3 regions of the Rhizobium gallicum bv. gallicum R602sp genome follow, and region 2 is predicted to be linked to each of the others. Evidence: predicted binding sites of a transcription regulator. Region 2 holds the regulator's gene; each other region holds the start of a gene.
What was found. The regulator LexA, encoded in region 2, represses DNA repair genes until DNA is damaged. The targets are predictions, from matches to a motif close to TGTTCNNNNTGTGTTCNG.
Positions count from the first base shown of each region.

Region 1: a site for LexA is predicted at 8,270-8,287, ahead of RGR602_RS02165 (DNA recombination protein RmuC). Genes of this name have one in related genera too.
Region 3: a site for LexA is predicted at 5,435-5,452, ahead of RGR602_RS39685 (ATP-dependent helicase). Genes of this name have one in related genera too.

Region 1 is NZ_CP006877.1:421,944-431,763, forward strand. It holds gene sppA (signal peptide peptidase SppA) at 1-540, opposite strand, end outside; gene lptC (LPS export ABC transporter periplasmic protein LptC) at 760-1,425, shown strand; gene RGR602_RS02135 (LptA/OstA family protein) at 1,440-2,045, shown strand; gene lptB (LPS export ABC transporter ATP-binding protein) at 2,085-2,873, shown strand; gene rpoN (RNA polymerase factor sigma-54) at 3,030-4,565, shown strand; gene hpf (ribosome hibernation-promoting factor, HPF/YfiA family) at 4,821-5,393, shown strand; gene ptsN (PTS IIA-like nitrogen regulatory protein PtsN) at 5,464-5,928, shown strand; gene RGR602_RS02160 (ribokinase) at 6,064-6,963, opposite strand; gene RGR602_RS02165 (DNA recombination protein RmuC) at 7,014-8,237, opposite strand; partial or broken gene RGR602_RS35265 (protoglobin domain-containing protein) at 8,445-8,937, shown strand; gene def (peptide deformylase) at 9,027-9,545, shown strand; gene RGR602_RS02185 (hypothetical protein) at 9,607-9,820, shown strand, end outside.
Region 2 is NZ_CP006877.1:1,798,322-1,808,141, reverse strand. It holds gene eno (phosphopyruvate hydratase) at 1-886, opposite strand, end outside; gene RGR602_RS09005 (methyl-accepting chemotaxis protein) at 1,328-3,172, shown strand; gene kdsA (3-deoxy-8-phosphooctulonate synthase) at 3,195-4,040, opposite strand; gene RGR602_RS08995 (VOC family protein) at 4,037-4,915, opposite strand; gene lexA (transcriptional repressor LexA) at 5,120-5,836, shown strand; gene RGR602_RS37020 (hypothetical protein) at 6,175-6,348, shown strand; gene gltA (citrate synthase) at 6,789-8,078, shown strand; gene lpxB (lipid-A-disaccharide synthase) at 8,104-9,279, opposite strand; gene RGR602_RS08965 (LpxI family protein) at 9,267-9,820, opposite strand, start outside.
Region 3 is NZ_CP006877.1:2,438,576-2,448,395, forward strand. It holds gene RGR602_RS12165 (flagellin N-terminal helical domain-containing protein) at 1-548, opposite strand, end outside; gene RGR602_RS12170 (efflux RND transporter permease subunit) at 814-3,966, opposite strand; gene RGR602_RS12175 (efflux RND transporter periplasmic adaptor subunit) at 3,969-5,153, opposite strand; gene RGR602_RS39685 (ATP-dependent helicase) at 5,495-8,086, shown strand; gene RGR602_RS12185 (hypothetical protein) at 8,634-8,981, opposite strand; gene RGR602_RS12190 (DUF488 domain-containing protein) at 9,057-9,458, opposite strand; partial or broken gene RGR602_RS39690 (hypothetical protein) at 9,593-9,649, shown strand; partial or broken gene RGR602_RS39695 (siderophore-interacting protein) at 9,708-9,800, shown strand.

The DNA.
Region 1 (9,820 bases), 1.4 Mb from region 2:
AGCATGGAAAGGCGATGGCTCTGCCTTCAGCGGCGACGACTTGATCTCCTGCAGCGAGACGCCGAGCTTGTCGAGCAGCGGTTGGATCTGCGGATACTGAAAGATCACGCCGATCGATCCGGTGAGCGAACTTTCTCCGGCAATGATCGTATCGCCCGCGGCAGCAATCATATAGCCCGCGGAAGCGGCAAGCGTCCGGATATCGGAGACGACGGGCTTCTTCGCCGCAATCGCCCGGATCGCTTTGAATATTTTTTCGCCGCCAAAGGTCGTGCCGCCCGGCGAAGAAATGGAGACGATGACGCCTTTGACGCGGTCGTTTTCTTCGATCTTCTTCAGCCTCTCGAGCAACTCGTCGTCGTCGGTTATGAGCCCGGAAATTGTCACATGGGCGATGTGCGGCCGCTGCGTGGCGATGTCGCCTGCGACGAATTGGTAAAGAGCAAAGCCGAGCGCGACCAAGAGCACCACCGCCGCAATACGCCAGAAGCCGAGTTTGCGGCGAAGCCTGCGGCGATCCGCGATCGTCGAACTGTCCATAAGGTCCTCCAGAGCCGGCGCGCCGGCTTCATGCAACATGGCATCAGATAAGGCGGCATTCCTTCTTCGGAAATGCCGATTTACCTCGTTTTCATGCCTTATTTGCTAGTTGCAGAAAAAAATCCATATTGGCAAGCTAGTGTAATAATGCGAAACGATCTGTGATCGGTCGATGTAGTCCCTATATAGGGTTGCCGATCAACAGACACGGACATGTTAATGCTCAACACATTGAACAGCAGCGGGAAGCCTGCCTTTGCCAGGCCTGGAGGGAGCGCCTATGCGGCTGCCCTGTTCCATTCTGCACGTGTCCGCCGCCTGAAGATATTGCTGCCTGTCGCTGCCGTCATCATTTCGCTTGCCTTCATTGCAGTCTCGATGGTCCGGGCTTACCTGCCCGAGAATCTCAAGATCGAGGGTGCCAAGATCGAAAACGGCAAGATCGTCATGGAAAAGCCGGCGATCGCCGGGCGCAATGCCGACGGCATCAACTATTCGATGCTTGCTGAGCGCGCGTTGCAAGACATCAAGAATCCGAACCTTATCACGCTCGAAACGATCAAGGCTGCGGTGCCGGTCAACGATGATCTGATCGCCCGCGTTGAGGCTGCCACGGCCGATTATGACCGATCCACGGACAACCTTGCGCTGAGGGACCCGTTCACGATTTTGCTGAGCAACGGTCTGACGGCGAAATTCCAATCTGCCAAGCTCGATATCAAGGGCGGCAAGATGACGACAGATGATCCTATCGAGATTCAAAAAGACGGCGCTTCGATTGTTGCGCAGTCGCTCAAGATGACGGATAAGGGGCGCGTGATCACATTCGAGGGGAATGTTCGCATGAATGTCGATCCATCCGTCATCCGTAAACAGGGCACCTAACAGCCGGGTCACTCATGACAATAGATTGTCACTTTTCACTTCGTAAGTCTGGCATAACACTTGGCGGCAGCGCCCTGGGGCTTTTACTGATGGCAGGGGCGGCCTTTGCGCAGGCGACGACCAGCCAGATGGATGGCCTGAAGCTCGACAGCAATCAACCGATCCAGATCGAAAGCGACAAGCTCGAGATTCACGATCAGGACCACAAGGCCGACTTCACCGGCAATGTGAAGGTCGTTCAGGGGAAGACGACCCTGCAGGCCGGTCACATGACGGTCTTTTACAAGGCACAGGGCGGCGACGCCCAACCCAACGGCGCAAAGGCCGACGCCGGAGCGGCGTCCATCTCATCGGGCAATGCCGACATCGACCGTATCATCGTCACCGATAAGGTTTTCCTGAGTTCCGGCACGCAGACAGCGACCGCCGACAACGGCTCCTTCGACATGGCCCAACAGCTCTTCGTCCTGAAGGGTGAAAAGGTTGTGCTGTCGGATGGGCCGAACGTCTTCACGGGCTGCCAGCTTACGGTTCATATGCAGACCGGACAGGCGCAACTGGATAGCTGCGGGGGGCGCGTCCAGATTCAGCTTGATCCGAAATCCCAGAAAAAGAACTGAGACCGGCCGCCCGACGTGAAATTATTCTCGCTTTCAACCATGTTCGGCCGGGCCGGGCCGCAATCTGCCGCGGACTCTGCCGCCGGCGGAGACAAAAGCCGTTACCACGGCACGCTGATTGCACGCGGCCTGACGAAGACCTATAGCACGCGGCGTGTCGTCAATGGCGTTTCGCTGGTTGTCAGGCGCGGCGAAGCTGTCGGCCTTCTGGGTCCAAACGGTGCCGGCAAGACGACCTGTTTTTACATGATCACCGGCCTCGTGCCGGTGGACGAAGGCACAATCGAGATCGACGGCAACGACGTAACGACGATGCCGATGTATCGCCGGTCGCGCCTCGGCGTCGGATACCTGCCGCAAGAGGCCTCGATCTTCCGCGGCCTGACGGTCGAAGAGAATATCCGCGCCGTGCTCGAAGTGCACGAGAAGGACAAGACCGAGCGGGAAAAGAAGCTCGATGAGCTTCTGGAGGAATTCCATATCTCCAAGCTGCGAAAATCGGCGGCGGTCGCATTGTCGGGCGGTGAGCGCCGGCGTCTGGAAATCGCTCGCGCGCTCGCAACCGATCCGACCTTCATGCTGCTTGACGAGCCATTTGCGGGCGTCGATCCGATTTCGGTCGCTGACATCCAGAACCTCGTCCACCATCTGACTGCGCGCGGCATCGGCGTTTTGATCACCGATCACAATGTGCGCGAGACGCTCGGCCTCATCGATCGGGCCTATATCATCCATGCCGGCGAAGTGCTGACGCATGGGCGCGCGAACGACATCGTCAACAATCCGGAAGTGCGACGGCTCTATCTTGGCGATAAATTCAGCCTTTGATAGGATCGAAGGCGACGGAAATTCACCTTCCTGTCATACTTGCGCTTGACCAAATAGAATAAAAAAGCAATTTTTGGGCCAAGTTGGATTTCCGCGGCCCGAACTCTGCTCGATCGCGGTTTCCCGGAGGAATTGAACGGGAGTTTCGCGTCCGCTATGGCCCTGTCTGCCAATCTTTTCCTGCGACAGAACCAGTCCCTGGTGATGACGCCGCAACTGATGCAATCCATCCAGTTGCTGCAGATGACGCATTTCGAGCTTGTCCAGTTTATTGCGCAGGAAGTCGAGAAGAACCCATTGCTCGAATTTCCGTCAGATGACGCGGAAACGGGCAGTGATAACGATGCACAGGATGAGCCGTACGGGCGTCAGGCCGACGAGGATGACCGCACCGAGGCGCTTTCCGGGGACTGCTATGACAACGGCAATGACGGCAGCGCCAGCCGGCTGAGCGAAGAGCTGGACGTCAATTATGCAAATGTCTTCCAGGATGACGGGGTCCCGCCACGGGCCGATGCGCCGGAGCTGATCAGCCAGTGGAAGTCGATGCCGGGGGGCGGCGACGGAGAGAATTACGATCTCGATGATTTTGTTGCAGGCCAGGTCTCGCTCAGGGATCACCTTGCGCAGCAGATTCCATTCATCCTGCCGGATGCGGGAGACCGGCTGATCGCGCAGCAGTTGATCGACCAGCTCGACGAGGCGGGTTACCTGCAGAGCGACCCTGCCGACATCGGCGAAAGACTAGGTAGCGATCCTGCGGCCGCGGAACGTGTTCTTGGCGAATTGCAGACCCTTGATCCGCCTGGGGTTTTTGCTCGCAGCCTGGCCGAATGCCTGTCGATCCAGCTGAAGCAGAAAGACCGCTTCGATCCCGCCATGCAGGCCCTCGTTTCCAACCTCGAATTGCTGGCACGGCGCGACTTCGCGACGCTCAAGCGGCTTTGCGGCGTGGACGAGGAAGACCTGCTTGATATGCTCGCAGAGATTCGCCAGCTGAACCCGAAACCCGGCAGCTGCTTTGAAACCAGCGTTTGCGAAGCGATCATGCCGGATGTCGTCGTACGTTCGTCACCAGATGGGAGCTGGCTGGTGGAGTTGAACCCTGATACGCTCCCGCGCGTGCTCGTCAATCAGTCCTATTTCGCCCATGTTACAAAGAACGGCGGCGACTACACGTTCCTGTCTGAATGCCTTCAGAGCGCCAACTGGCTCACCCGCAGCCTCGATCAGCGTGCGAAGACGATCATGAAGGTCGCAAGCGAGATTGTCCGCCAGCAGGATGCCTTCCTGATGCATGGCGTCGATCACCTGCGCCCGCTGAATCTGAAGACGGTTGCCGATGCCATCAAGATGCACGAGTCGACCGTCAGCCGCGTCACCTCAAACAAGTACATTCTGACCCCACGCGGCCTTTTTGAACTCAAATATTTCTTCACGGTGTCGATCAGCGCGGTGGAGGGCGGCGATAGTCATTCGGCTGAGGCCGTTCGCCACAGGATACGCTCCCTGATCATGCAGGAAAGTACGGATGCGGTCCTCTCCGACGATGATATTGTCGACATGCTGAAGAAGGATGGCATTGATCTGGCTCGCCGTACGGTCGCAAAATACCGCGAGGCGATGAATATCGCGTCCTCCGTCCAGCGGCGGCGCGAGAAGCGGGCATTGGCGAAGGTTGCGGGCTTTTGACAGTCGAGCTAAATCAACCCTTGCCTGCATATCCTAATCAGCGCGGCGGCACACCCGTTGACATTTCGGCAGTCTGCCGCTAGAAGCCCGCCGCAACTGGCGCTGCAAACAGCGTTTGGACTTATCCCCATCATCCTCAGGGCGATTGAAGCACACGACTTAAGCCGATATTGCTTGAGTTTGCGTGAAGTGCTTGGATGAGGTCTGGCCTTGGCGTAAACTGGTACCGCAAACCACTATAAGAAGGGAAACTCCATGAGTGTGCGTGTATCCGGTAAACATATGGAAATTGGGGACTCGTTCCGTCAAAGGATCGAGGACCAAATGGACATGGCCATCACGAAATACTTCGACGGGGGATATTCCGGTCAGGTGATTGTGGAGAAATCGAGTTCGCGGTTCTCTGCGGATTGCAAGCTCCATCTTGATAGCGGGGTGGTGCTGCATGCGGCAGGTGAAGCGATGGACCCGCAGCTTGCATTCGATGCCGCTTCGGAGCGCATCGAAAAGCGTCTCCGCCGCTACAAGCGCAAGCTCAAAGATCATCATGCCGGAAACCATCTGAATGGTACGGAAGTCGCCTATACGGTCATGGACGCTGTCCCGGATCATGAAGACGAGGTCCCCGACGATTTCGCACCGGTAATTGTTGCCGAGAGCACGAAGCAGTTGAAGACCATGTCCGTTGCGACCGCCGTCATGGCGCTCGATATGACGGATGAGCCACTGCTTTTGTTCCGCAGTCCGGGCACGGAAAATTTGAACATCGTTTACCGCAGGCATGACGGTAATATTGGCTGGATCGACGCCGCCAATATCAAGAGCTGACATCCGGGCGATGAGCGGTAGCCACGCCGCTCTCCCAATCATCCGGTTTCGGCGACAGAAGGAAAAAGAAATGGCATTGGCAGATCTGCTGCACCAAGATGCGATCATTCCCGCCCTAAAGGTAAATTCGAAGAAACAGTTGCTTCAGGAATTGGCGGCAAAGGCCTCCAAGATCACCGGCCTTTCCGAGCGGGAAATTTTCGACGTCGTTCTGCAGCGCGAGCGTCTCGGCTCGACGGGCGTCGGCAATGGCATCGCCATTCCGCACGGCAAGCTCGCAAGCGTCCGCTCGATTGTCGGCGTCTTCGCACGGCTGGAAAGTCCGGTCGATTTCGAAGCGCTGGACGACCAGCCGGTCGACCTGGTGTTTCTGCTTCTCGCCCCGGAAGGGGCGGGTGCCGACCATCTTAAGGCGTTGTCGCGCATTGCCCGCGTGCTTCGCGATCACGATCTCGTCGCGAAGCTGCGTGCCACAGATTCCGCATCGGCGATCTACGCTTTCCTCAATGAAGAGCAAGCATCGAACGCTGCCTGAGCCGCAGACGATCATCTAAAATGAAAAGAGGCGCCCGGTTGTCGGACGCCTCTTTTCATGTGTGAAGACTTGTGCCTCAAAACTCTTCCCAGTTGTCCTGAACAACGGCGGCCGAACCGTGCGACTGTTGTGAGGCTATATCTTGTTTGCGACTTCGGCGGACAAGGGAATGGATGGCTGTGCTCCGGCCTTGAGGCAGGCAAGCGAGCCGGCGACGGCGGCCCGGCGGAGCGAAGCCTCGAAATCGAAGCCTTCATCGAGGCTTGCGGCAAAGTAGCCGCAGAATGTATCGCCCGCCCCGACGGTATCCACCGGCTCGATCTTCAGTCCTTTCGCTCGTGTAACGACGCCATCCCGGATTGCGATCACGCCGTCGGCGCCGAGCGTCACGATCAAGGTCTGCCCAGTCTCTCCGTGCAGGCGCCTCAACGCCGTTTCGCGATCGGCCGGGTTCATGTTGTCCTGGCCAGCAAGGCGCTCGAACTCCGTCTCGTTGGCGATGACGATATCGGCGAGACGTCCAAGCCGCGGGGCGTCGGCAATGAGCGGGGCGAGGTTGAGGACGGTCGTGACGCCCTTGACCTTGGCTGCGGCCAGCGCACGCTCGACTGCCGGTGCAGGCACCTCGAACTGCAGCATCAGGGTATCGCCCTTGCTCATGGCGCCGATCGCCGCATCGGCATCCTCGGCCGCGATGGTCCCGTTTGCGCCCGGCACGACGGCGATCATGTTCTCGCCGTCTCCACCAACAAGGATCAGCGCCGTACCGGTGGGGCCATCAACACGCTTGACGCCTGCAAGGTTGATGCCCGCCTGATCGAGAAGCGCCAGCGCCGGTGCAGCGAATTCATCCTTGCCGACTGCGCCCACCATATGGACCACGCAGCCGGCGCGTCGCGCGGCTAATGCCTGGTTGGCTCCCTTGCCGCCCGCCGCCGTGGCAAAGCCGTTTCCGGCCACCGTTTCGCCGGGCTTTGGCAGGCGATCGGTCGTGGCGATGAGGTCCATGTTGATGGAGCCGAAAACTGTGATCATAAAGGGTGTCCTGTCATGCTTCTCATGGCGACGGACACTGCCCGATGGGTTCACTCTTCGTCAACCACCCTGAGTTTGAGAAGGCCGGTGCGGCTTTCGACCGACTTCGCCGGAGGTCCGCTTTCACGTTCCTCCTTGAGCGCCTCTGCGCCCTCGAATTCCAGCGCTTCGATTTTTGCGCCGCGTTTGGAGAGTTTGTCAGTGGACGTGATGATCTGATCAACATCCCGCTGTGCCTGGGAAAAATGCGTCTGGAGTTTGCGCACGCGTTCATCGAGCCGCCCGAGATCATCCATCAGGATCGCGACCTCGCCCTGGATGACGTGCGCCTGCGCCTGCATGCGCTGATCCTTCAATACGGCCTGGATGACCTGGATCGACAGCATCAGCAGCGAAGGCGAAACAATGACGATGCGGGAACGATGCGCTTTCTGGACGACCGGCTCGAAATTCTCATGAATTTCAGCGAAGATCGATTCCGAAGGAACGAAGAGAAAAGCCGTATCCTGCGTCTCACCCTGGATAAGATACTTCTCCGATATATCGCGGACATGGATTTCCATATCGCGGCGGAATTGCTGCGAGGCAAGCTTGGTTGCGTCCTGCGTGCCCGCGTCGCGAATGGCATTCCAGGCTTCGAGAGGAAACTTGGCATCGATGACGAGCGGCGGTGCACCGTTCGGCATGCGCACGGTGCAGTCCGGCCGCGATCCGTTTGAAAGCGTTTGCTGGAAAGCATAGGTGCCCATCGGCAGACCGTCGGCGACGATGGTCTCCATACGCGACTGGCCGAAGGCGCCGCGCGTTTGCTTGTTGGAGAGGATAGCCTGAAGCCCGACGACATCCTTCGCCAGCGTCTGGATATTGTTTTGAGCGACATCGATGACAGCGAGCCGCTCCTGCAGGCGCTGAAGGTTCTCATGCGTCGATTTCGTCTGTTCGCTGATCGTCGTGCTGACACGCTGCGACATTCCGTCGAGGCGCTGACCGATTGCCTGGTTGAGTTCGGCCTGACGCGTCCCGAAGACCTCAGCCATGGTCGAAATGCGTCCCTGCATCTCGGCCTGAATCTTCAGGAGCTCGGCCATGCGGGCATCGGCTTGCGCGGCCCGGATCGCTGCCTCCTCATCCTGTTCGCGCCGCAGGTTGCTGTTCCTGACCAGTAGGAACATGAGCACCACGACAACAAGAGCGACAGCGCCACCGGCAAGCGCGAGGATGGTCGGGCTGAGCCCGGCGATCGAAATTGTCAGCGATTCGGTAACATTGTTCATTCGCGCACAATAACAAACCCGCCGGCGATGGCTAGATCAAAACGTGAACAGATCCACAGCGCGATTTCGTGGGCAAAGTGCTAAGGCACTGCGGCACGAAGCTCCTGAAGATCGCCGTCCGATCTTAACGAATAGTCAACTATATTTTCGAATTGTCGTTTCTGAGAAGACTTCTATCGCACCATGCGCCAGGACAGAAATCAGAGTATGACCGCTCAGCAATTCGAAAACGCACTCAAGCAGCGCCTTGATTTCATCGGACTCGACAGCGAGGGGAGAAAGACGATACGCGAACTGCGTCCGGTCATCGGCGAACTGATCGGCGGCGCGCTGGACAAGTTTTATGGCAAGATCGCCAGGACGCCCGCAGTGGCCGGCTCCTTTTCCGACAAGACGCGTGTCGGCCACGCCAAGAAACGCCAGGAGGGTCACTGGGCGAACCTTGCCTGCGGCAATTTCGACGAGAGCTTCGTGAACGGCGTCACCGCCGTCGGCAGGGCGCATGCCCGCACTGGCCTTGAACCGCGCTGGTATCGGCGGTTATGCGATCGTCATGGCAGAACTTGTCAAAGGCGTCATGGAAAAGCAGTGGCCGTCACGGTTCGGCCATCAAAACGGCAAGGCGCTTGCCGAGAAGCTCGCCTCGGTCATCAAGGCCCCTATGCTCGACATGGTCTATTCAATTTCTGTCTATCTCGATGCCGCAAATTCGGCAGGGCTGCGCAAAAAAGCACTTTCCGGAGTTTCAGGATAATTCCCTAGCTGGAAAAGATAGGTTATGGGATCGCGATGACCATCAAGCCACTTATCATTCTTCCAGACCCCGTCCTCCGCCAGGTTTCCAAACCGATCGAGCGGGTCGATGCCGATCTCAAGCGTCTTGCCGACGATATGCTGGAAACGATGTATGACGCACCGGGCATTGGCCTGGCGGCAATCCAGGTCGGCGTGCCGCGCCGGATACTGGTGATCGACGTTTCGCGGGAGGGCGAGGAAAAGCAGCCGCAGGTCTTTATCAATCCGAAGATCGTCAAATCTTCCGACGAGCGATCGGTCTACGAAGAGGGCTGCCTTTCCATTCCGGACTATTATGCCGAGGTCGAGCGTCCGGCGACCGTCAGCGTCGAATATCTCGACCGTGACGGCAAGGAGCACACCGTTGAGGCCGACGGCCTCCTCGCCACTTGCCTTCAGCACGAGATCGACCATCTGAACGGCGTACTCTTCATCGATTATATATCGCGGCTGAAGCGGGAAATGGTGATCAAGAAGTTCACGAAGGCGGCGAAGTCGGCGAAGGCGCTCTGAGTTGCGTTGAACTATGGACGCAGCGCGCCTGATATCGCTGATTTCGTAAGGGAGGTGCCGTATGGGCGGTCTTCTGATCCGGGATATTTCCGATGCGAAACGGAACATCGCCGTGCGTGCCGAGCGAAGGGGTGGCAGCCTTTCCGACGAAGCCAGGCGCCTTGTGCAAAAAGGCATGATCGCCGAAGGATCTGTTGCAAATGATGACGATCTAACGGCATGGGACAGTCTGCGTTCGATCCTCGGGCCGGACAACGACGACGAGGCCGAGGTGT
Region 2 (9,820 bases):
TCCAGCCGTCCCAATCGTCCTCAGCCATGCCGTCCTCGATCGAGATGATCGGGTACTTGCCGGCGAGATCGGCGAGGTATTCAGCCATGGCGCCCGATTCAAGCGTGCGGCCCTCTCCTTCCAGAACATACTTGCCGTCCTTGAAGAATTCCGTCGAAGCGCAATCGAGACCGAGGCAGATGTCATCGCCCGGCTTGTAGCCGGCTTTCTCGATCGACTTCATGATGAAGTCGAGCGCTTCGGACGCGCTCTTCAGGCCCGGCGCAAATCCGCCCTCGTCGCCGACATTGGTGTTGTGCCCCTGGGCCGAGAGCTCCTTCTTGAGGACGTGGAAGACTTCCGAGCCCATGCGAACCGCTTCGCGGATCGAATCGGCGCCGACCGGCATGATCATGAACTCCTGGAAGTCGATCGGATTGTCGGCATGCGCGCCGCCGTTGATGATGTTCATCATCGGAACCGGCAGCAGATGCGCGCTCGCGCCCCCAACGTAGCGATAGAGCGGCAGGCCGGCAGCCTGGGCGGCAGCCTTGGCGACGGCGAGCGATACGCCGAGGATGGCATTGGCGCCGAGGCGGGCCTTGTTCGCCGTGCCGTCCAGGTCGATCATGATGTTGTCGATCTGGATCTGGTTTTCGGCATCGATGCCGCCGATCGCGTCGAAGATTTCCGTGTTGGCAGCCTCGACGGCCTTTTCAACACCCTTGCCGAGATAGCGCTTGCCGCCGTCGCGAACTTCGACGGCCTCATGCGCACCGGTCGAGGCGCCGGACGGCACAGCCGCACGGCCCATGCTGCCGTCTTCGAGATAGACATCGACTTCAACGGTCGGATTGCCACGGCTGTCGAGAATCTCGCGGGCGATAATGTCGGTAATTGCAGTCATGATCTCTTCCTGCTCGGTGGGTGATTAATCGTTCGAAGCCTGTTTAATCGAAGGCACGCAAATTACAATGCCACACCGACGACACACGGCATGGTATGGCCTATAGCCCGAATATGTCAGGCTTTTGAAGAAGCCGCTCGCACCCCATCGATCCCTGTCGCGAGCTTGCTCCGGCTTTTCGGAACCTCAGGTTTTGAAATGATACCCGGTCACTTTCGATCTGGTTGTAAATTTATCGGTCAGTAACCAATCAATATTATAATTAATACTCAGTGAGGAAATACTGCCCCGCTTCCCGGCAAGTAGTATTGCATGATGCGCTTCCTCGTGCGGTCCAAATCCGCTTGGTTATACGGATCTCACGATTTCAGGTCCCTCGAAAATTCCAGAATAATTTCAAACGAACAGCATCTGTTCGCTATTCACTTCATGGGGCGCAGGATGAAACTCAATATTGCACGCAGCCTTGCTATTTTCGCGATGGTCGTCGCCGCGGGATTGATCGCTTCGATCGGCATACAGAATTATGCCTTCAATAAGCTGCGGGTGAACGGCGAGATGTACAAACAAATCATCTACGGCAAGGATCTCGTCGCCGATATACTGCCGCCGCCCCTCTACCTCGTTGAGTCTTACATGCTTGCGCTCGAAGCGGTGCAGCGCCCCGGCGTTGCCAAGAATAACGTCGACCGCATAGAAAATGTCCTGAAGCCCGCCTACGAGGACCGCCGCAAATATTGGCTGGCGACCGCGCTCAGCTCGGACCTCAAGCAGAAGCTCTTGAACGATGTCCTTGTCAAAGGCGAGGTGTTTTGGAAGGTGATGCGGGAGGAACTCGCTCCGGCCATTGTCAAGAATGACTCCGCAGTCATTCCGGCGTCCTTCGAAAAGCTTGCGACGAATTTCCATATCCATGAAAACGCCGTCAACGAACTCGTCGGTATGGCGAACACCTTCCTGGCGTCCGCTGAAAAGGACGCCGCCGAACAGACACGCATCCTTTCGGCTATCACGCTCGCGGCTGCCGCAGTCTCGCTCTGCCTGCTTCTTGGCGGCCTTTACGTCTTCCGCCGCCGCGCCATCGTGCCGATCTCGGCGATGCGCGACTATATGGCGATCCTTGCCGGCGGCGACTATTCGAAGGATGTGCCCTTCAGCCGGCGTGCCGACGAGATCGGGGAGATGGCGCGCGCCGTCACCGTCTTCCGCGAATCCGCCGAAGAGCGGAACAATATCCGTGCCCGCCAGGATGCCGAACGTCAGGCCCAAGCACAGCGCGATGCGGCGCTTGCCGCTGCCAATGCAGACGAGGAAGCCATCCGCGAGGGCGTCATCGCCAGCCTGAGCCGCGGCCTGGAACGGCTCTCCGGCGGCGATCTCACGGTCCAGCTTAGCGAGCCTTTCGACGCAGCCTACGAGAAGCTGCGCGAGCAGTTCAATTCGAGCGTCCGCACGCTTTGTGAAGCGATGAAGGAAATCTCGATCGTGACGAATGTAGTAAGGAGCGGCTCCGGCGAAATCGCATCGAGCACAAACGATCTGGCCCGGCGAACCGAACATCAAGCCGCCTCGCTGGAGCAGGCGGCCTCGGCGCTCGACCAGATCACGGTCACCGTCAAGAACTCGTCGGTACGGGCCAAAGAAGCCAACGTGATGATGACGGCGACAAAGGAAAGCGCCAGCTATTCGGCAACCGTCGTGCACGAGGCGGTCGCTGCGATGGAGGAGATCGAGACATCATCTGCACAGATCGGCGAGATCATCAACGTCATCGACGAAATCGCCTTCCAGACCAACCTGCTCGCGCTCAATGCCGGCGTGGAAGCCGCCCGCGCCGGCGAGGCCGGAAAGGGTTTTGCGGTGGTTGCACAGGAAGTGCGCGACCTTGCCAGCCGCTCCGCCAATCTGGCAAAGGAAATCAAGCAGCTGATCGAGACGTCTTCCAGCCAGGTTTCGGCCGGCGTTGCCTTGGTCAACCGCACCGGTGAAGCGCTCGGCAATATCGATCAGCAGGTTCTGAAGGTGACCGCGTTGATCGAGTCGATCGTGCGTTCCTCTGCCGAACAAACGACCGCTCTCCTGGAAGTCAACGCCGCCGTCAACACTATGGACAGCGTCACGCAGCAGAACGCGGCGATGGTTGAACAGACAAATGCCGCCTGCCGCGAACTCGGTGACGAGGCGATACACCTCAATCACCTGCTGGCCCGCTTCCTTCTCGATGACGTAACGACGTCCGCCGCAACGCGGTCGTACTCAAGCCAAAGGATGGCGCTCGCCGGTTGACGGCGGGCACCTTCGGCCAGGATCACTCCGCCTTGGCGACGGCGTCGAGGGCCAACAGCTTTTCCAGAAGCCGCGGCATGTCGTTCAAGTACACCATATTGGGGCCGTCGCAGGGGGCATTGTCCGGATCCTGGTGGGTCTCGATGAAGACACCTGCAACTCCGACCGCAACCGCCGCCCGCGCCAGCGTCTCGACGAACTGGCGCTCCCCGCCCGACGTCGTGCCCTGGCCACCTGGCTGTTGTACGGAATGGGTCGCATCGAAAATGACCGGAGCCCCCATGGCCGCCATGATCGGCAGCGAGCGCATGTCCGAGACCAGCGTATTGTAACCGAAGGACGCGCCACGCTCACAAAGCAGAACGTTCGGGTTGCCGCTCTGATTTAGCTTGGCGAGAACATTCTTCATGTCCCAGGGAGCGAGAAACTGGCCCTTCTTGACATTGATGACACGGCCGGTCTTCGCGGCTGCCACAAGCAGGTCCGTCTGACGGGAGAGGAAGGCCGGGATCTGCAGAACGTCCACGACCTCGGCGACCAGCGCGCATTGCTCTTCCGAATGGATATCTGTCAGAACCGGAATGCCGAGTTCCTTCTTGAGGTCGGCGAAGACTTTCAAGCCCTTCTCTAGACCGATACCGCGTTTGCTCGACAGCGAAGAGCGGTTCGCCTTGTCGAAGGAGGTCTTGTAGACGAGCCCGATGCCAAGCTTGCCGCAAAGCTCCTTGAGCGTGCCAGCAACCATGAAGGCATGGTCGCGGCTCTCCATTTCGCATGCGCCGGCGATCAGCGACAGCCTGCCACTGTTGGAAAATACGACGCGGCCGGCACCTTCGCCGACTGCGACTTCGGAATTCGTATTGCTCATCGGGTCTCCTCGAAGGCGAAGATCGCGCCTTGGCCGGGCGCAGGCTTCACCAGGACTCTGTTGTTCTTGCGTGTATAGGGCATCCCGTTATCAGCCAAAAGCGCTTCTGTCACGGCAAGATCGGTGGTGCGGAAAACGATAGCGCTGCCTCTCAGACCCTTATCCACGGTTAACGGCACCGAATCGAAATAAGCCTCCACCCCTTCCGGCGACAGCAGACTGATCCTGACATTCGCTGCCGCGATCGCCACGCCAAACGGTGTCCGCTCAATTTCTGTCGTAGACACGGCCAACTGAAGGAACGAGCCGAAGGCTTCAGGCTCGGGCGCGCTTAGCACCATCTCCGAGATACCGGTTGCACCGTTCGCGTGCTTTTCTAACGCGCTCCGATCGGCCGGAGAGGCGTTGATGCGCTGGCAGTCAAACAGGAAGAAATCCGGCGCCCGAAGATCGGCGGCAAACGCAAGCTTGAAAGTGCCTGTCGATTGCGACCCGTCCGGCATCTTGATCAGGCGCGAAAACTCCAGCATGGCGCCGCCGCTCTTTCTCGCACGCACGAAATGAGCATGATCGGCGTCCGCGTCGTCCGTGCTGAATGCTGCCGCAGAGAATCCGTCATTGCCGCACCGGAAACGAAAGGCCTGGTCGCGCGCCACAAACACGTTTCCGTGCCGCACTGATTCTTCACATTCTTTCGCACTCGCGACGCCAAGCGGCTCGAGGTAGGTCTTGTCGGCGAAAAAAACGCAAGCATTCACTGTGCCGAAAGGATGACGGCCCTCGGCGGCAACCGTGAACCCCAGTCGTCCCAGCCGCTCCCGCGCGAGATCGATGTTGGTGACCGGTAGAACAAGATGATCCAACGGATGCTGCATGGCGCCAGGTCTCCATTTCCTGTGCTGAAGATGTGTGCCGCTACGTGGTCAATGCAAGCTGAAAGCGATGATCCGGCAAACAAAGTTTCCGAAAATGACCGGTATTGGGACGAAGTTTTACGAAAATTTAGGTACTTGCGGAACACATATGGAACATATAGTGTCTGTTCTGGCTTTGTTTCACGAATTTGGGGTTAAACTTCGATGCTGACACGCAAACAACAGGAGCTTCTCCTCTTCATTCATGAGCGTATGAAGGAATCCGGCGTTCCGCCATCCTTCGACGAAATGAAGGATGCACTGGATCTCGCGTCCAAATCCGGCATCCACCGGCTGATTACCGCTCTGGAAGAGCGCGGTTTCATTCGTCGCCTACCGAACCGCGCCCGCGCGCTTGAAGTGATCAAGCTGCCGGAAGCCTACAGCCCGAGCATGCAGCCCCGCCGCGGCTTTTCGCCGAGCGTCATCGAGGGCAGCCTCGGCAAGCCGCAGCCTGCTGCCGCCGCGCCGAAGCCGGCGAACGAAGACAATAACAGCTCTATTTCGGTTCCCGTCATGGGCCGCATTGCGGCAGGCGTGCCGATCTCGGCGATCCAGAACAACACGCACGACATCAACGTTCCGGCCGATATGCTCGGCTCCGGCGAACACTATGCGCTTGAGGTCAAGGGCGATTCGATGATCGATGCTGGCATCTTCGATGGCGACACGGTCATCATCCGCAACACCAGCACCGCCAATCCCGGCGACATTGTCGTGGCACTGGTCGATGACGAGGAAGCGACGCTGAAGCGGTTCCGCCGCAAGGGTGCGTCCATCGCGCTTGAAGCGGCGAACCCGGCCTACGAAACGCGCATCTTTGGACCGGATCGCGTGAAGGTTCAGGGTAAGCTCGTCGGCCTTATCCGCCGCTACCATTGACTGGCAGCGCGTCGCCGGCAAAGGCGCCGGCGCGCCAAGCTCTACGGGCAATCGAGTTTCTCGAAGGCAGTTGTTCAAAGCACGGTTCGACGGCGCCGGTTTTCCGCGAGGTTTCATCCGCGAAATGCACTGCGCCATTGGCAGGCGCCGAACCGCAACCTTGCCCGCGTGACGGACGATGTCCGCGGCATCGCAAGCCGGGCGTGGCACCGTTTCGCATCGCATTGCTTACCTCTTCCTGCTGCCGCGATGAAAAGTTTGCATCCCCCGTCTTTTCGCGGGTCGCAGCGCGCCTCACGGCTGCGATCGGTCAAAGCCAAAGCGCTGAGCATGGCCATATGATCGAAGAAGGCGGCGAAAGATTCGTGCCGGACGCAAACCAGATCGCCGCCCAAGCTCGAAAAAACCGTCGCAATGCGCAGGCGCGTGCCCTGAGCGGCTCCTTCGCTCGCCATTTGCAGGCCGAAAGCCGGTATGCATCCACAATGACTGATCTGTGGCTATTGGGGTGAACGGTGGCTATTGACGGGCGAGCGCTGTCCTGTTGCCGAAGGCTCCTTCCCGCATTCCAAAAGCGCAAGCCGGGAAGCTCGCAAACTGCTTGTCCGCGACATCTACAGAAGCGGAAATGCGCAGCTCAGCCGTTTTCAACTCCGGCATGCACCCAGCATGCCGACAGCCTATGAATACAACCAGAATGCAGCCCTGAGGGCGTTTCAGCAACAATAATCGATTGAAAAAAGACCAAAAAATTGGATTGCAAAAAGCCGAATTAAATCATTGGCTTCCGCTATGCGCCTCCGGCATCGCAGGAGTGTCCAAAAGTTGATACTGCGATGCACAAAATGGCGCCACGGTAACTTGGCATTGGCGCTCTGATCATATAGCTATCGGAGAGGACGCTTAACCCTATGGCGCTTTTATGGCGCCGCCGCCAGTTTGGAGGATCAGCATGACGGATCAAAGCGCAACAATCAAAATCGGCGACAAAACCGCCAATCTTTCCGTGAAAAGCGGAACGATCGGTCCGGACGTCATCGATATTGGTGCACTCTATAAAAACACCGGTTCCTTCACGTACGATCCTGGTTTCACCTCGACCGCTTCCTGTGAATCGAAGATCACCTATATCGACGGCGATGAAGGCATTCTGCTGCATCGCGGCTACCCGATCGAACAGCTTGCTGAACATGGCGACTTCCTGGAAGTCTGCTATCTACTGCTTTACGGCGAATTGCCGACGGCTGCCCAGAAGAAGGACTTCGACTACCGCGTCACGCATCACACCATGGTGCACGAGCAGATGTCTCGCTTCTTCACCGGCTTCCGCCGCGACGCCCATCCGATGGCCGTCATGTGCGGCTGTGTCGGCGCTCTGTCTGCCTTCTACCACGACTCGACAGACATCACCGATCCGCATCAGCGCATGGTCGCAAGCCTACGCATGATCGCCAAGATGCCGACTATCGCGGCCATGGCCTACAAGTACTATATCGGCCAGCCCTTCGTTTATCCGAAGAACGATCTCGACTACGCCTCGAACTTCCTGCGCATGTGCTTCGCGGTCCCGTGCGAAGAATATGTCGTGAACCCGGTCCTCTCGCGCGCCATGGACCGTATCTTCATCCTGCACGCCGATCACGAGCAGAACGCCTCGACCTCGACAGTTCGTCTCGCCGGCTCTTCGGGCGCCAACCCGTTCGCATGCATCGCGGCCGGCATTGCCTGCCTTTGGGGCCCGGCTCATGGCGGTGCCAACGAGGCGGCGCTCAACATGCTTTCGGAAATCGGCTCGGTCGAGCGCATTCCGGAATATATTGCCCGCGCCAAGGACAAGAATGACCCGTTCCGCCTGATGGGCTTCGGTCACCGTGTCTACAAGAACTACGATCCGCGCGCCAAGATCATGCAGAAGACGACGCATGAGGTCCTCGCCGAACTCGGTCACAAGGACGATCCGCTTCTCGAAGTCGCGATGGAGCTGGAACGCATCGCGCTGACCGACGAATACTTCATCGAAAAGAAGCTCTACCCGAACATCGACTTCTATTCCGGCATCACGCTGAAGGCGCTGGGCTTCCCCACGACGATGTTTACGGTGCTCTTTGCGTTGGCCCGTACGGTTGGCTGGATCGCCCAGTGGAACGAGATGATCGAGGATCCACAGCAGCGCATCGGCCGCCCGCGCCAGCTCTATATCGGCGAACCGCTGCGCGACTACGTTCCGGTTTCGAAGCGCTAAGCCGCTTCCGCCCGAAAAAACCCGGTCAGAGACGGCCGGGTTTTTTCCTGTCCAGAATGTCGAGAACGATATCCGCCGCTTTCTCGCCCGGCGGCTTTTCCGTCTGCATGCGCTGCCAGACAAGGTCGAAACCTTCGAGCATTGCGCGCCGCTGGAGCGTGTCGCTGGAAAGGCGTTCCATCCAGCGCGCCAAACTCGCGCCACGAACGACCTCGTTGATATATTCGGGGACGACGGCATAGTCGGCGATCAGATTCGGGATTGCTCCTGTCCACGTCTTGATGCGCCGCGTCATCATCGTGATGATCCAGTCTGTCTTATAGACTGAGACTGTCGGCACGCCTGTAAGTGCAAGCTCGAGGATGACAGTCCCCGAGGCAGCCATTGCCGCATCGGCCTCCGCGAAAGCTCGCCATTTCTGTTCATTGCCAATCAGGATCTCCGGTTTCGTTTCCCAGTCCTCCACGAGGTTGCGAACCATCGATTCCCTGCGGCTGACGGTCGGCATGAGAAACCGCATTGTGCCACCGCGGGCGACGAGCTCATTGACGGCATCGCGAAAATAGGGAAGCAGCTTTGTGATCTCCGACGAGCGCGAGCCCGGGAGCAGCATGATCGTTTTCCGGCCCTCGCCGACGGTCCTGAGCTTTTCTGCCCGGCCGCGCCTGGCGGCAATCAGGTCCGCATCCGCCGTCAACCTGTGGCCGACATAGGTCGTCTGCGGTCCGCCGAGCTGCTCCATCACCGCGGGCTCGAACGGCAGAACGGCCAGCACATGGTCGACATAACCGAGCATCTGCTGGGCGCGATATTCCTTCCACGCCCAAACGCTGGGACAGACATAATTGACGACCGGGAGTTCCGGCAGGGCTTCGCGAACACGTTTGGCAACGCGATGGGTAAAATCCGGGCTGTCGATGATGAAAAGAATATCGGGCTTTGCCGCAACGATTGCAGCCGTCGTCTGCCTGATGCGGGCGACAAGCTTCGGCAATTTTCCAAGCACCTGTGTGATGCCCATAATCGAAAGCTCGGAGAAGTCGAAGAGCGACTTCAGCCCCTGTGCCTCCAGCGCGTCGCCGCCGACGCCGACAAGTTCAATCCCGGCATGCCTGCGCTTCAGTGCAGCCACGAGATCGGCGCCGAGAAGGTCTCCGGAAACCTCGCCTACCACGATCGCGATCTTCATCACAGCCCCCATGACGGCAGGCCGCGATCGAGCCCGCAGACAAAAAGCCCGGCTTCGTCGGCTGCCTTGATCACAGCCTGGCGATCCAGCACGAGAGCACGTCCCGCCTCGATTGCAATTCCCGCCAAACCCGCCGCCTTGGCATTCGTCACCGTGGAGAGGCCGATCGACGGAAGGTCGGCGCGGACATCCTGCTGCGGCTTGCAGAGCTTGACCAGCACGCCACGGCGGCGCGGCGATATACGCCCGGCGCCACGCAGCGATGCGACGCGCTCAAGCATTCCGTCGGTCCCTTCGGCGCCTTCGAGCGCCACGATGCGTCCGCCGACGGAGACTGCGCCCTGCCCGACATCGAGCGCACCAAGCGCTTCGGCGGCTGCTGCCGCCTTCAGGATATCGATCTTGTCGTCATTCCCCGGCGACATGGCGCCGATCGGCCCGACAGCCGCCAGCAGGTCGGGGGCAATATCCTGCGCGCCGACGACCCGCCGACCGTCGTCTTCGATGAGCTTGATGACCATCTGCAACACGGTATCGTCGCCGCCCGAAAGCA
Region 3 (9,820 bases), 640 kb from region 2:
TAGCGGGCATCCTTCGATGTGGTGACGCCCGTCGACGGCAGGTCGATATGATAGGTCAGCGTGCCGACGGCGACCGTGCCGTCGGCATTGCGGATATAGGACGCCGGAATCTGCTTCGGCTCGGTGGGATTGTCCTCATCCGTCAGGACGACCCAGTTGTCGCTGTTGAAGGCCGCCGCTTCGGCGACGGAGCGCAACTGTCCCTTCAGCTGCGTCAGCTCCTCATTGATCTTTTCCTTGTCGACGCCCTGTTCGGTCGCAGCGACAAGTTTGGCCTTGATTTCGGAGACGACGTCAACGGCGCGGGCAACGCCCGTATAGGCCGTACCCATTGTGGCGGCCGCCATGCCGAGCGCATCCTGAATGGCAGCATGCGCTTTATTGTCGGAGCGGGCCGTCGTCGCCACCGACCAGTAGGCGGCGTTGTCGCGGGCCTGTTCGACCCGAAGGCCGGACGAGACGCGGTTCTGCGTCCGCGTCAGGCTGTGGTTGATATCACGAAGCGTATGCAGCGCCGCATCGACAGATGTGCGTTGAAAAATACTCACGGGAACAGAACTCCGAACACAACTACATGCTACTTACAAACAGCGAACCGTGTCCGCGAAACGTCATGTTCGGGCGCTGAAATCAGCGGGTGGGCAAGCCTCCGAAACGCTGAGGCATCGGATCGGTTACGGGTAGATCATTGCGTTTTACGCTTAAGAAACATCTAACGTTCAGAAGAAATTTATTCTGTTTTGCAACCTTCATTGACCACGAACACGCCGCCGCGATGGGAGGCGGCGACGTTTTAAGCAGACGCCGTGAAATCTACTCCGCGGCCTGCAGGTGCTTGGGATCGGGCACCGGTTTCGGCCGCGCCGCAATCGCCATCTCCTCGTGCAAACGGGCTTCCTCATGCGCATGCGGCTTGGCAAAGCGCGCCACCAGCAGATAGGCGACCGGCGTGATAAGGAGCGTGACCAGCGTTGCGAAACCCAGTCCGCCGACGATCACCCATCCGAGCGCGATACGCGCTTCCGCGCCTGCGCCATGCGCAAAGACCAGCGGAACGCCGCCGAGGATGGTGGCGATCATCGTCATCATCACCGGGCGCAGCCGCAATGCACAGGCGCGTTCGATCGCCTCGCGCACTTCTACCCCGCGGTCGCGGAGCTGGTTGGCGAACTCGACGATCAAGATTCCGTTCTTCGCCATGACGCCGACGAGCAGCACGAGGCCGATCTGGCTGTAGATGTTGAGGCTCGATCCCGTGATAATGAGCGCGAAGACGGCGCAAGCAAGCCCAAGCGGCACGGTCGACATGATGATCAGCGAGGACAGCACGCTTTCGAACTGCGCCGCCAGCACCAGGAAGATGATCACGATCGCAAAGCCGAAAGTGAGTGCCATGCCGGTGGAGTTCTCTTCGAGTGTTGCCGCTTCGGCAAGCGGAATAAGACGCGCCCCTGGCGGCAGGATCGGCTCGGCAAGTTCCGTCACCTGCTTGACGGCATCGCCGAGCGACATGCCCTCCTTGAGGCCTGCCGTGATCGCGACGGATGCGAGTTGCGATTCACGGTTCAGCTGCGGCGCAACCGCGCCTTCCTTCATCGAAGCGATGACCGACATCGGTACGATCTTGCCCTCGCCGGTCTTCAGGAAGACGTTTTCGAGATCCGTCGGATCATCGATCGGCCGCATGGTCGACGTGAGCAGAACCGGATAGGCATCGCCATTGACGAAGACGTCGACGACGGAGCGTCCCTCGAGCAGCGACTGCATCGCCGTCGAAAGCCCGGTGATATCGATGCCGAGATCGGAAGCCCGCTCGCGGTCGATCGTGACGGAGACCTGCGCCTGCGTCGGCTCGTTGGTCAGGCGCGGCGTATCATACCGCCCGGTCGCATTCAGCGCCTCTACCAGCTCGACGGCGGCAGTCGTCAGGCGGTCGTAGTCATTGCCGACGAGCGCCATCTGCAGGCCGCTGCCGGCGCCGCGAATGCGCAGGCTGTTCGAAGATATCGCATTGCCGCGAAGAGCGGGAACTCGCGATGCCGCCCGGTTGATGTCCTGGACGATCTCCGCCTGCGTGCGGTCGCGCTCGCCCCAGGGTGCCAGCGTCAGCACCATGAAGCCGCTATTGGCCGAGCCGCCCTGGCCGGAGATCGAAAAGACGTTCCTGATGTCGCTGCGGTCGACCAGCGGCTGCAGGTATTCTTCGACGAGCTGCAGCTTGTCGCGCGTATATTCGAGGCTCGATCCCTGCGGCGCGGTGAGCCGCATCATCACCATGGCGCGGTCCTCGTTCGGCGTAAGCTCGCTCTTGACGGTCGAGAAGGCGACAAGCGCCGCCCCGGCAAATAAAACCGACGCGACAATGACGACCAGGGGCGCGTTGAGGCAACGCTGCAGGCTCCATTGATAGACGCGCGCAAACGCCTCGCCGAAGTGGCCGAGCGCGCCATGATCCTCCAGCATCGGCTTCGTCAGCATGCGCGAGGCGAGCATCGGACAAAGCGTCAACGCGACGATCGACGACAGACCGACCGAGAAGGCCAGCACGAAGCCGAACTCCCGGAAGAGACCGCCCACCTGCCCCGGCAGGAATGACAGCGGAATGAAGACGGCGGCAAGAGTTGCCGTGGTCGCGATGACTGCGAAGAAGACCTCGCGCGTGCCGAGGACGGCGGCCGCCCGCGGCCCCATGCCTTCGGCGCGCCGGCGCACGATGTTCTCGAGCACCACGATCGCATCGTCGACGACCAGACCTGTCGCCAGGACGATGGCGAGCAGCGTCAGGATATTGATCGAAAAGCCCACGAGATAGATCGCAGTCAGCGTGCCGATCAAAGCCACCGGCATGCTGACTGCGGGGATCAAGGTTGCCCGCCAGTCTCGCAGGAAGAGGTAGATGACGCCGGTGACGATGACGCCGGCGAGGATCAGCGCCAGCACAACCTCGTGGATCGCTCCCTGGATGAACACGGCGTCGTCGCTGGTGATCGCGATCTTCGTGCCTTCCGGCAGCGTCTTCGAAAGCTGCTCGACCACCGTCTTGATGCCGCTCGAAATATTGAGCGTATTCGATTGCGCCTGGCGGATGACGCCGAGGCCGATGCCGCGCTTGCCATTGGATCGCAGCGCCGTATCGCCGTCGCGCGGCCCGAGCGTCACCGTCGCGACATCGCCGAGACGCACGCGGTCCTGCAGGATGACATTGGCGAAATCCTCCGGCTTCTGCAGGCTCGCCGTGGCGCGCACCACGATGTCCTGTGTCGTGCTCTTCAGCGATCCGGCAGGAACGTCGAGGGCGGAGTTGTCGAGCGCCTCCGTCAGATCGCCGACCGTCAGCCCGCGGCTTGCAAGAGCCCCCTGATCGACATCGACCCGAAAGATCTTTTCCTGGTCGCCATATTGCTCGACATCGGCAACGCCATCGACGGAGGCCAGCCGGTCGACGATCTCGTTTTCGACGAGGAGCGTCAGGTCATCCATGTTGAGCTTGGTCGAGGTGACCGCAAGACGCATGATCGGCTGTGAATCCGCATCCGCCTTGACGATCTGCGGGGCGTCGGCATCGTCCGGAAGCTGCTCCATGATGCGCCCGATCGCATCGCGCACGTCGTTTGCGGCGACGGCGAGATCGACGGTATCGGAAAACTCCAGCGTCACCCGGCTTTGGCCGAACTGCGATTGCGAGGAGATCGATTTCAGCCCGCTGACGCGCGCAACTGCGCCTTCGATGACCTTCGTCAGCTCTTGATCGATCGTCTGCGGTGCAGCGCCGTCGAACATGGTGCGCACGGTCACGACCGGGCGGTCGACATCCGGCAGTTCGCGCACTTCGACCCCGGCATAGGCAGCAAGACCCGCCACCACCATCAGCGTATTGAAAACCAGCGCCAGGATCGGGCGCCGCACGAAGAGTGCCGTAAAGGTCTGCTTGCCGGAGGCTCTCTCTGGAAGTTCGGTGACGGTCACGTTCATTGTGTCGCGACCCCGTCGTTCGATGCCAGTTCATTGCCGGTCCGCACCGGCCCGCCCTCGCGGACGCGCTGCAGACCCTGCGTCACGATGGCGTCCCCATCCTTGATGCCGGCTTTCACGAGCACGAAATCCGGATTGCGTTGCACGATGCTGACGCGCACCTTGTGCGACTTGGCCTCGACCACCTGCCAGACGAAAGAGCCGTGAGAATCCCACTGAACGGAAACCGGATCGACCGCAGGATATTTCTCGCCTGCGAACTTCATGCTGACATTGAAGGACATGCCGGCGCGAAGCTCGTCGGCGCGGTTGTCGATCTTGGCGCGGATGCGCAGCGTCCGGCTGGCCGCGTCGATGCGGTTGTCGACTGCCTGGACGACTCCGGTGAACACCTGCCCCGGCCGCGCGACCGACGTTACCTCGACCGGTTGGCCGACGGAAACCGTATTGGCGAAGCGCTCCGGCACCCAGTAGTCGACCAGGATTTCCGAGCGGTCGTCGAGCGTCACGATCGGCGTGCTGGTGGTCACGTTGTCGCCGATGTTGACTGGGACGATGCCGACGATGCCATCGATCGGCGCCACGATGTTGCGCCGGGTGAGATTGAGCTCGGCGGCCTGCAGCTGCAGCCGCGCGCCCTGCTCGGCAATCTCGGCATCGAATACGTCCATGCGCGCAACGCTGGATTTGATGTTGTGATAGAGATTGGATTTCTCGATCGCACTCTTCAGCGCCACTTCGGCCTGCCCCTTGGCGATCACCTGCTCCTCGCTGTCGAGCTTGGCAAGCACCTGACCCTGCTTGACCTTGTCCCCGGACTTGATGAGGATTTCACGGATCGTGCCCATTGCCTGGGGCGTCACCACCACCGAGCGGATCGCGTCGCCTGTGCCGATCGCGTTCAGCCGGTCGTTGACCACGCCCTGCACGACGGCCTGGGTCACGACTAGAACGGCACTGTTGCGCCCGCCGCCATTGCGTCCTCCGCCGCCCTGGGCGCCCTCGCCTTGCCCCGACCCACCGCCACCGGACTCCACGGCAGGAGCCACCTTGGCGACAATGTTTTCCGGGACGCCGGCATTTCTCAAAACATCAGCCGCACCCGGCACAAGAAAAATCCATCCGGCAAAGCCGGCCGCAATAACGATAAGAGAAAGAACAAACTGCTTCCAAAAAGCCATTCACGTCTCCGGAGGGACCAAGGGGTCAGACCTGGGACGATCGAAAAGAGCGCCTTTAGACATATTCCCCACCTGACTGCGGCAATATCGCCCCTTTACAAGCGGCCATCAAGCGCACGCGCCAGTCATTACAGAATTGTAATCTCCATCCTTGCGAAAACAGGTCACTTTTGCTTGAGCGGAGGCGTATTTCCGGCTCGAATTGCCAATTGCTACTTTGGGCATCTGCCGCCGCCCCAAATGCGCCGCGCCGGCAACGGTCGGATTCGTCCTGGAGGCGCTGGAATGAACCAAGAACATCTTTTCTGGCCTTTCCATCCCGAATCACTACATTACGCGCCATGAGCAATAGTTTCGACGATATCCCCTTCTTCGACGAAGAACCGGGCGAAGCGCCGCGCAAGCCGCAGGCGCCCGCCCCTGCAGCCGGAGGGATCGCCGCCCGCGCCATGGCTGCCCGCGACGGCGGCAAGCGGCCGGACTACCTCGCAGGCCTGAACCCCGAACAGACCGAAGCGGTCGAAACGCTGGAAGGCCCGGTGCTTGTGCTGGCGGGAGCCGGCACTGGCAAGACTCGCGTGCTGACGACCCGCATCGCGCATATCTTGAGCACCGGGCGCGCCTTTCCCTCGCAGATCCTCGCCGTCACCTTCACCAACAAGGCGGCGCGCGAAATGAAGGAACGCATCGCGCTACTCGTCGGCGGCGCCGTCGAAGGCATGCCCTGGCTCGGCACCTTTCACTCGATCGGCGTCAAGCTGCTTCGCCGCCACGCCGAGCTCGTCAGCCTGCGGTCCGATTTCACCATCCTCGATACCGACGACGTCGTGCGCCTCGTCAAGCAGCTGATCCAGGCCGAGGGCCTCGACGACAAGCGCTGGCCGGCCAAGCAATTCGCCGGCATGATCGATACGTGGAAGAACAAGGGCCTTAGCCCCGCCGACATTCCCGAAGGCGACGCCCGCGCTTTTGCCAACGGCAAGGGCCGGGAACTCTACTTCGCCTACCAGGCGCGATTGATGACCTTGAACGCCTGCGATTTTGGCGATCTGCTGATGCATCCCATTGCCATCTTCCGCAAAAACCCGGATTTGCTCAAGGAATACCACCAGCGCTTCCGCTATATCCTCGTCGACGAATACCAGGATACCAACACTGCGCAGTACATGTGGCTGCGGCTGTTGGCGCAGCGGCCGAGCCGCAAGTCGACCTCCCCCCTCGTGGGAGCAATGCCCGGCAGGGCAGAGGGCGATATCCCCTCCGACAGCGGCGCGAGTACACCCGCCTCTGTCGGCTCGCCCGATATCTTCCCCACAAGAGGGGAGATCAGAGACACCACGATCAACATCTGCTGCGTCGGCGACGACGACCAGTCGATCTATGGCTGGCGTGGCGCGGAAGTGGACAATATCCTGCGCTTCGAGAAAGATTTCCCGGGTGCCAAGGTCATCAAGCTGGAGCGCAACTACCGCTCGACCGAACACATCCTCGGCGCCGCCGCGCATCTAATCGCGCACAACGAGGGCCGGCTCGGCAAGACGCTGTTCACCGACCGCGTCGATCCGGAAGACGCCAAGGTGCAGGTGCATGCCTCCTGGGACAGCGAAGAGGAAGCCCGCGCCATCGGCGAGGAGATTGAGGTCCTGCAGCGCAAGCAACATAACCTCAACGACATGGCGATCCTGGTGCGCGCCTCCTTCCAGATGCGCGAATTCGAAGATCGCTTCGTGACGCTCGGCCTCAACTACCGCGTCATCGGCGGCCCGCGCTTTTACGAGCGCCTCGAAATCCGCGATGCCATGGCCTATTTCCGCCTCGTCGCCCAGCCCGCCGACGACCTGGCCTTCGAGCGCATCATCAACACCCCGAAGCGCGGCCTTGGCGACACGACCGTGCGCGCGCTGCACGACTACGCCCGTGCCCGCGACATTCCGATGCTCGCCGCAGCCGCCGACATCATTGAAACAGACGAGCTGAAACCGAAGGCGCGCAAGGCGCTCTTCGACGTGGTGCATAGCTTCAGGAACTGGCAGCAAAGGCTTGAAACGACTCCACATACCGAACTTGCCGAGCAAATCCTTGAAGAGTCCGGCTACACCGACATGTGGAAGGCCGACAAGACGGCGGAAGCGCCCGGCCGGCTGGAAAACCTCAAGGAACTCATCCGCTCGATGGAGAGCTTCGAGTCGTTGCGTGGCTTCCTGGAGCACGTCGCGCTGGTCATGGATGCCGAGCAGAACGAAGACCTCGACGCCGTCTCGATCATGACACTGCATTCGGCCAAGGGGTTGGAATTCGACACTGTCTTCCTGCCAGGCTGGGAAGAAGGCCTCTTCCCGCATCAGCGCTCGCTCGACGAAAGCGGCCGCGCCGGGCTTGAGGAGGAGCGCCGCCTCGCCTATGTCGGCATCACCCGGGCCAAGCGCCGCTGCCACATCTGGTTCGTCTCCAACCGCCGGATCCACGGCCTCTGGCAATCGACCATCCCCTCGCGGTTCCTCGACGAACTGCCGGAAACCCATGTCGAAGTCGCCGAAGTCGAGCAGAGCTACGGCGGTTACGGCCGCGGCGGCTACGGCCAGTCGCGCTTCGACAAGGCCGACCCCTTCGCCAATTCCTATTCCACCCCCGGCTGGAAACGCGCCCAAGCCAACAAGACCGACGCCACCCGCGACAATTGGGGCACCCGCTCGGGCCACGCGGTCGAACGTATCGGCTACGGCGAAAGCGGCCCCAAGGGCCGCACCATCGAAGGCGAACTCGTCGCCAAATCCACGTCCACCGAACCCTCCCGCTTCCAGATGGGCGACCGCGTCTTCCACCTGAAATTCGGCAATGGGAACATTACCGGGATCGAGGGCAACAAGCTGACGATCGATTTTGATCGGGCCGGGCAGAAGAGGGTGTTGGATGGGTTTGTCGAGCGGGTTTGACGAGCCGGCCTGCGCGGCGCGGCATCCTCGTCAGAAGTCTGACCCTGACATTCACGGCCGGCTTTTTTCGCGTTTATGCCGCCCCATTGCTTGAAGAAAAAGCCGTCTCGGATTCGTCACACGCAACTTTGATTTCACTCTATCCCTGCGACATCCATCGGTTGAATGTATCCGGCATTCGGCAATCGTTGCAGACGAGAGCTCGAAACGCTGTTCGAACGGGCTGGGGCCTCATTCCGACATCGGCGTCAAGCAGCTCACCCATTCGTGACTTCCCCCTCCGCCCTCCCTCCCCCATACTCCCTTCGGGCTGGTATAGGAGGATTGAGATGAAACGCTATTCACTATCGGTGATTGGTCTGTCTCTGGTGATTGCCGTTCTCAGCAATCCGGGCATTGCGCTGGCAGCTTGCAACAAGCTTGTTGGGACCTGACCTCTACAACCATCCATGCGGATGGCGACGCGACGGCGCTGCGCCCAAGCAAAACCTGACGGCCGGATAGAAGCCTGTGCCGAACGTCTTGTGGAGCGGGCATTCATGCCCGCTCACCCCAGCATCGGCATCTTGCCCATCCCCAGAATATCGTTGACGAGCGCGATCGCGATGCCGATGGCGACGATGCCCAATCCGATCAGGAAGAGCCGCCGCGCCCGGTCGTATTTGGCAGCAATCAGCGAATCCCGCGCCAAGAGATCGGCGAAGACCTTCACCTGCAGACCGATGCCGACGGTCAGGAGCAGCATCGGCAGGATGTCGATGCGGCTCCAGTCGTTCGGATTGGAGACCCAGCGGCTGATGAAGCTCAGCGAAAAGCCGAGAATGATGCCCGCAGCCGTCAGCGAGCCGTTGCGGAAGGTGGCGTCGATCTTCTCTTCTGGCCCTGGCTCGGTCATGGCTGGCTCCCGGCTGCTATTCGTGGCCAAGCAAGGCAGAAATAACCGGGATCGGCAAGAGAGCGCATCTGCCCTCTAGGCGCTGGCCTTCGCCCTGAGCTGCGCGCCACGCTCCGTAAGCAGCCCGCGCAGCAGGCTGCGGTGGCAGCGGCTTTCGTTTTCGCAGTAGCAGCCGACGGCGAAGTTGGCGGTGTGCGAGAGTGCGGCCAGCGTGTCGAGGACCCGACTGGTGTCGGGTGCGGCCATTTCCTTGAGATAGGCGCGGGAAAAGGCGTTCCACTCGGCTTCGGTCTGCGCTGCCTTGGCCTCGGCCACCAGCTCCTGGCTCGGCGACAGCATCGGCAGCCAGACGTCGTAATAGTCACGGCTCGCAAACTCCTCCTTCGGCACGCCGCGCGGCGGGCGGCGCACGGTGCCGATGCGCAAGCCCTCATCCTTGCTTCGTGGCGAGCCCAGTTGCACGATGCTGATTGCCATAGTGGTCTCCTCGCCTGGCCGGACGAGAAATCTAGCGCGACGGCCGTGTTTTCGCCAGCGGCCAAGACACGCCCCGTGGGCGCATAAGCCGATTGGCGTCCAATCCGCTCGCGGTCCGGGCGTACAGACAAGGATTGCAAAATCTCACGACCGACTTCGACTGGTATCTGCTTGTCGGCGACGAGACCGCCCTTCCCGCGATCGGCCGCCGCCTCGAGGAACTAACTACCGGCTTTCGCCCATGCGCTCGTGGTCGCCGAGGTTGCAGGCCCCGAAGAGGAGCAGGCGCTGGAAAGCAAGGCCAGGCTGACGACACTCTGGCTTCATCGCGGCGGGGCACCGGCCGGTACCACGGATCAGCT